One region of the Specibacter sp. NPDC078692 genome, then DNA from elsewhere that is predicted to be linked to it. Evidence: riboswitches for the same ligand, from Rfam matches in the RefSeq annotation. Region 1 holds a riboswitch; each other region holds the start of a gene.

Region 1 (2,259 bases):
CTTTGGTAATACCGGAGTCCTTGTTAGTGACTAGGGCCGCCCACTCAGGCTGGGAGTAGAGCGAGATTGTCTTGATGGGGGAGCGGTTGGCGCGTGCCAACAGCGCCGCGGAGCCTGCCGTGGAACCAACGTCGATGGCGCCAGCACGCAGTGCCTCATTGGCCTTGTTGGAACCAGCCGATTGCAACCACTTCACGGTGACGTTTTTCTCGGCCAGAGTTGCCTCCAGCCAGCCCTTCTCCTTGATAATCAGGCTGAGCGGGTTGTAGGTGGCGAAGTCGATGTTGAGTGTATCGGAGCCGCCCACCTTGCCAGCAGCGTCGGTGGCTGCATTCTCACCGGTGCAGCCGGCAAGGGCCAAAGCGGAAACGGCGGCTGTGAATCCGAGGAATGAGCGTCGGTTGAAAAGAGCTGAATTAGACATGGTGGTCCTTAAAATGGGTGTGCTGAAGAGTGAAAGAGAGAAAGTAAAAAGTAGCGGCTAGTGGCCGTCGACGCCGAGGCTGGTAAGCAGTGAGCTGCGCAGCCCGGCCAGTTCTGTTGATGCCCGGTCGCGGGGGCGTGTGCCGGGCACGTCCACGGTGCGCACAATGGTGCAACCGGGCTGGTCCGTGCCGTCGGAGCCCAACAGGATGATCCGGTCCGCGAGCTGCAATGCCTCATCTACGTCGTGAGTGACCAACAGAACCGTGGTCGGTTCTGCCGAATGGATATCCAGCAGCAGGTCCTGCATGGTGATTCTAGTCAGGGCATCCAGCGCGCCAAAGGGCTCGTCAAGCAATAGAACTCCAGGGTTGCGAGCCAAGGCGCGGGCCAAGGATGCGCGCTGGGCCATGCCGCCGGAGATTTCCCGCGGCCGGTGCCCGGCGAAGGCGGATAGACCCACCAGTTCCAACAGATTTTCCACCACGAGGCGGCTGCGGGCGGAGTCGGCTCCGGCAGGAACCCCGATCGCCACGTTGCTGGCGATCGACTTCCAGGGCAGGAGCCGAGGTTCCTGGAAGGCTACGGCACAGCGTGAATCAATGCCGGTTACGGCTGTTCCATCAATGCTCACGGAGCCGCTGCTGGGAGCGTCGAGTCCGGCAACGGCACGCAGGAGGGTGGATTTTCCGCAGCCAGAAGGTCCCAGTAGGGCTACGATTTCCCCGGCCTGAATGTCAAAGGAAACATCACGGAGCACGGTGTGGGTGCCGGCCTTGGAACTGAAAGACCTGCCAAGCCCATGAAAGGAAACCGGCATGGCCGCAGTGCCCTGGGGATCAGAAACTATTGTTGGTGGCGCCACTGGTTCGGCAGACACCGAGGGCGAAAGTAAAGCAGACATCACAACACTCCATCGTTCCTGGCGGTAGCACCCTGCCGGCGATGACTCCTTCTACAAAGGTGTCAACCAGGGTTGCTGCGGCGTCAATGAGCCAGATCTCTCGGCCGCTCGGGATGGTCATCTCAAGACTAGGACGTAGTGGTGTGCGGCAGAAATCGGCAAGCGGGTGGAGTTCGCGAAGCGTAACAATCGGTGGGAGGACTAGGCTCGTAACATGGCACACCTCAATGACCCGCAGCTCATCCGCCGGCTCTTGACCACACCCGGTCGCTGGGCTGTTGTGGGCTTGTCCGGTAATCCGCTGCGACCTGCCGTCGGTGTTTCCTTGTACCTCCAGCAGCACCTGGGCCAGGAGATCATCCCGGTGAGTTTGAAAGGCGATGACGTCCATGGTGCCAAGGGGTACAAAGCCTTGGCCGAGGTCCCCGGAACCATCGACGTGGTGGACTGTTTTGTAAATTCCACCCGGGTGGGTGATGTTGTAGACCAGGCCATCGCGGTGGGTGCCAAGGCTGTCTGGCTCCAGCTGGGCGTTATTGACGAGGACGCGGCCCAACGTGCACAAGCTGCAGGACTGGACGTGGTGATGAATACCTGTCCCAAGATTGAAGCCGCAAAACTCGGGTTGTAAGCGGCGCAGGCTGTGCTGAACGACGATCTTCAGAAATAAGGAAAGCTGCCATGCCCCGCCATCTTGACCTTTCACCCAGCCGTGGCCGTTGGGTGGCTTTTTCGGTGTTGCTCCTAGCGATTGCACTCGTGGCCACCGGCCTGTGGTGGGTCAACACCAACAGTTCAGCGCTGCCGGGCCCAGTAACTGCGCCAGCTACTACCGCGCCGCCCATAAGTACCCCCGTCGCAAGCAACCCGGTCACAAAAACTCCTCCCGAGAGAGCCACTGCCTCGAGTACCCCCGCGGCGACTGGCACTGC
Region 2 (2,259 bases), on a different contig from region 1:
CGTATGGTGTGGCCCGCAAGATCCTCGTCGCGGCCGGTGCGGGCACTCATGAGCTTGCCGGTGGTCTCGGCGCGGTGGCATCCGTGAACCCGGCCGATTTCATCGAGGGTGAGTTTGGTTTACCCACTGTCAAAGACATCATTGCCGAGCTGCAAAAGCCTGGGCGTGACCCCCGTCCGCGCTTTGAAACCGCCACGTTTACCGACGGCATCGAGAAAATCACCGATCTGCGCCCCGGCATGATTTTGGAAGGGACCGTCTCCAATGTGGCCGCGTTTGGCGCCTTCGTGGATATTGGCGTGCACCAAGACGGGCTGGTCCACGTCTCGGCCATGAGCAACAGCTTCGTGTCCGATCCGCACGCTGTAGTTAAGTCCGGCCAAGTGGTGCGCGTGAAGGTTCTGGAAGTAGAGCCCGAACGCAAACGTATTTCGCTCACCCTGCGCCTGGACGATGAGGTGGGTGCCGGTGCCGGTGCTGGTGCGCGTGCCGGTGCGGGCGCCGGCGCTAACTCGCGTGCCCGCAGCAAAGGCGCCAACCCCGGCCAGGGTTCTACCCAAGGTTCCGGCCAAGGCTCAAGTCAGGGCCGCCGGCCGGGTGGGCAGGGTCCCAGGGCTGCAGACGTGCAGAGCCCACGGGGTGCCGGCGCGCAGAGCCCCCGGGGTGCCGGCGCGCAGGGTCGTCCCAATACCGCGGCACCGTCGGCCAATACAGCCTTGGCCGAGGCGCTGCGCCGGGCAGGGCTGGGCAAGTAGCGCCACAAAGCAGTCCGGCGACGTTGCAGCTGCGCTTGGTTGCGACGTAACCACGCGCCCGTCCAAAGGACTGGCGGCCACTGCGTGAACTCATACGCACGACTGAACGTTACTGGCGCGTATAGACACTCATGCGCACCACTTGCGGCCAGTGGTGCGTATGAGTTTGCTACTCCTACGCAACCCAGGCGGCCCAACCCAATCAGCCCAATGGAAGGGGGAGTGTCCGGCGTCGTTCATCAGTCAGAAATTTGGACAAGGGCACCTTTGTCGCGAAAATTCAAGGACATCTTCGGCCAAAGTCATAAACTCGTCACAATCTTGCAAGCGCGCGGAGATTCTTTCACACTGGATGCAGGTCATGAGTGTCAGCGCACAGCCCCGGCTTGCTGACCGGCAACCCTCCTTCCGCGGTGGGGTGCCCCGGGTGAGGACCTGGCATCGAGCCATCCGGCTCCGGTGCAAGCGCGGGCCATCAGCAACGCAACCCTCCACGCATTGTGCGCAGGAGGCTTCGCAGGTGCAGGCCTCTAGTGTTAAAGGAAACAGCCATGAGCAACGGTTGGTCATTTGAAACCCGTCAGATCCACGTAGGCCAGGAGCCCGACGCCACCACCGGCGCCCGTGCATTGCCGATCTACCAGACAACTTCGTTTGTGTTCCCGTCGGCAGAAAGTGCCGCGGCACGGTTCGCCTTGGCCGAACTGGAACCCATCTACACCCGCATCGGCAACCCCACCACGGATGCCGTGGAGCAGCGCGTCGCCAACCTCGAAGGCGGCGTCGGCGCACTCCTGCTGGCATCGGGGCAGGCGGCAACCACCTTCGCCATTTTGAACATTGCAGAAGCCGGCGACCACATTGTCTCCAGCCCCAGCGTGTACGGCGGCACGTTCAACCTGCTGGCCCACTCGCTGAAGAAGCTCGGCATCGAGACCACCTTTGTTTCGGACCCCGACAACCTGGACGAATGGCGTGCGGCCGTCAAGCCGAACACCAAGGCGTTCTTCGGCGAGACGGTCTCCAACCCGCGCCAGGACGTGCTGGACCTGGAAAACATCAGCGCCATCGCCCACGAAGCCGGCGTGCCGCTGATCGTGGACAACACCCTCGCAACGCCGTACCTGCTCCGCCCGATTGAGTGGGGTGCCGATATCGTCATCCATTCGGCCACCAAGTACCTGGGCGGTCACGGCACAGCCATCGGCGGCGTGATTGTTGACAGTGGAAACTTCGACTTCGCGGCAAACCCGGAGAAGTTCCCCGGCTTCAACACCCCCGACGAGACGTACAACGGCCTGGTCTATGCCCGTGACCTCGGCGTGGGCAGCGCACTCGGTGCCAACCTGGCCTACATCCTCAAGGCCCGCGTCCAGCTGCTGCGCGACCTCGGATCCGCCATCTCCCCGTTCAACGCCTTCCTGATTGCCCAGGGCATCGAGACGCTGAGCCTGCGCGTGGAACGCCACGTCAGCAACGCCGTCACGGTCGCCGAATGGCTCGA
Region 3 (2,259 bases), on a different contig from region 1:
GGTCCAAATTTATGAACTCATACGCACCACTGCGCGCCACCGGTGCGTATGAACACTCATACGCACCGGTGGCTGCGACGGGCGCGTATGTGTTCAGGGCGCTGAAGCTATACGCACCACTCATCACGAATGGTGCGTATGTGTTCAGGGCGCCTGCCCCGTCTTGTGGTTAAATCGCGATAGCGTGAACTTATGACGACCCCACCCCAGACGTACAACGATGACCTCCGCCTGGCCCATGTGCTGGCTGACAGCGTGGATTCCCTGACCATGTCCCGCTTCAAGGCCCTGGATTTAGCCGTTGAGACCAAGCCGGATCTGACACCTGTCACCGATGCCGACAAGGCCGCCGAGGAGTCCATCCGCAGCCAGCTGTCCCGGGTCCGCCCGCGTGATGCTGTACTGGGCGAGGAATTTGGCAGCAGCGGCCACGGTTCGCGCCGCTGGATCATCGACCCGATCGACGGGACCAAGAACTTTGTCCGCGGCGTTCCGGTCTGGGCCACGTTGATTGCTCTGGTCGACGACGGCATCCCCGTTGTTGGCCTCGTCAGCGCACCTGCCTTGGGCAAACGCTGGTGGGCCGCTCAAGGCACAGGGGCGTACATGGGCAAATCTCTCGCCGCAGCCACCCGCATCCGCGTCTCCAACGTCGCTGAGCTCAAGGACGCCTCACTGTCCTACTCATCGCTGACTGGCTGGGCTGATCGCGGCAATCGCGACGAGTTCATCTCCCTCACCGACGATGTCTGGCGCACCCGGGCCTACGGCGATTTCTGGTCATACTGCATGGTCGCCGAGGGCAGCGTAGACATCGCCTGCGAGCCAGAACTGAACCTCTACGACATGGCAGCCCTGGTCCCGATCGTGCAGGAAGCCGGCGGCCGCTTCACCTCGCTCGAAGGCGCCGAAGGCCCGTTCGGCGGCAACGCTTTGGCCACCAACTCCATCTTGCACACGGAAGTTCTGCGGCGCCTGAACCCGAATTGGGACGACCTGCTGGGCTGACCCCAAGCCCTCTCTACGCAATAGCACAGATGAGTTAAGAACGACGGCGGCCTCCCGCCGTCGTTCTTTGTCTCCCCTGCCGCCGCGCTCACCAAGGCGTGCGAAACGAAACGTAATAGATGCACCGCTAAAAATCTTGGGCTACGATTTTGGGCATAGGTCACGAGTGCCAGCGCTAAACCCCGGTTTGCTGGCCGGCAACCCTCCTTTCGCGGCGGGGTGCCCCGGGTGACGACCTGGCCAGAGCCGTTCGGTTCTGGCAAGCGCGGACTTCTTGGCACCCCCAAAAGGTCCCAAGGTGTAAAAGGAATTTCTCATGAGCTCTGCCGTTTTGGACCACCTTCAACTTGCCGATACGCCTCTTCTGCCCGTGGTGGGTCAGGATCTGTCCGCTCCGCTGATTCAGGGCGGGCATGTGCGGTACGCAAATCTGGATTATGCAGCGTCGGCCCCAGCTGTTGAAGAGGTTGCCGCGCATTTGAATGAGGTGCTCCCCTACTACGCGAGCGTGCACCGCGGGGCCGGATTCGCCTCACAAGTTAGCACCTCGGTCTATGAAAATGCCCGCAAGATCGTGGCCAATTTTGTCGGCGCCCGGGAGGATGACACAGTCATTTTCACTCGCAACACCACCGATTCCCTGAACCTTTTGGCTGGCTGCGTGGAATCGCTCTTGAAACAGCGCGGCTACGCCGAGGGCCGTTCCAATGTCCACGGCGAGGTGCTGTATCTGGACATTGAACACCACGCCAACCTCCTGCCTTGGCAAGCACTCCCCCACCGTTCAGTGGTGGCCGCCAGTTCCATTGTCTCCACACTGGCTCGCGTGGAAACGCAGTTGCGAGCCGGGAATGTGCTGCTCCTAGCCGTCACCGGCGCCTCCAATGTCACCGGCGAGGTGCTCCCCATAGCCGAGTTGGCCACCCTGGCTCACCGCTACGGCGCCCGGATCGTAGTCGATGCCGCCCAGCTGGCTCCGCACCGCCGCATCAACTTGGCCGAGACCGGCATTGACTACGTGGCCTTCTCCGGACACAAGTTGTATGCTCCCTTCGGCGCGGGCGTTCTGGTGGGACGTTCCGACTGGCTCGACGCCGGTCACCCGCACCTCGCCGGCGGCGGAGCCGTGAAGGACGTCCGGCTCGAATCGATCATCTGGGCGCAGGGACCTGCCCGCCACGAGGGCGGCACCCCCAATGTGCTGGGTGCCGCGACCCTCGCCAAGGCGGCCACGGTCCTGTCCGCTTTGGA

What was found. Region 1 has a riboswitch for S-adenosylmethionine ahead of AB0O97_RS15525 (ABC transporter ATP-binding protein). Riboswitches for the same ligand answer to the same signal wherever they lie in the genome.
Region 2: linked by a shared signal. The riboswitch ahead of AB0O97_RS00450 (bifunctional o-acetylhomoserine/o-acetylserine sulfhydrylase) and the one ahead of AB0O97_RS15525 (ABC transporter ATP-binding protein) in region 1 are both predicted to bind S-adenosylmethionine.
Region 3: linked by a shared signal. The riboswitch ahead of AB0O97_RS07170 (aminotransferase class V-fold PLP-dependent enzyme) and the one ahead of AB0O97_RS15525 (ABC transporter ATP-binding protein) in region 1 are both predicted to bind S-adenosylmethionine.

What each region holds. Positions count from the first base shown of each region.
Region 1 is NZ_JBFBLV010000025.1:32,919-35,177, forward strand. Features, by position in the region: gene AB0O97_RS15520 (aliphatic sulfonate ABC transporter substrate-binding protein) at 1-424, opposite strand, end outside; gene AB0O97_RS15525 (ABC transporter ATP-binding protein) at 482-1,243, opposite strand; SAM riboswitch class I at 1,334-1,447, opposite strand; gene AB0O97_RS15530 (CoA-binding protein) at 1,542-1,958, shown strand; gene AB0O97_RS15535 (polysaccharide deacetylase family protein) at 2,009-2,259, shown strand, end outside.
Region 2 is NZ_JBFBLV010000001.1:110,834-113,092, forward strand. Features, by position in the region: gene AB0O97_RS00445 (Tex family protein) at 1-755, shown strand, start outside; SAM riboswitch class IV at 1,113-1,229, shown strand; gene AB0O97_RS00450 (bifunctional o-acetylhomoserine/o-acetylserine sulfhydrylase) at 1,307-2,259, shown strand, end outside.
Region 3 is NZ_JBFBLV010000007.1:45,122-47,380, forward strand. Features, by position in the region: gene hisN (histidinol-phosphatase) at 193-1,008, shown strand; SAM riboswitch class IV at 1,167-1,280, shown strand; gene AB0O97_RS07170 (aminotransferase class V-fold PLP-dependent enzyme) at 1,325-2,259, shown strand, end outside.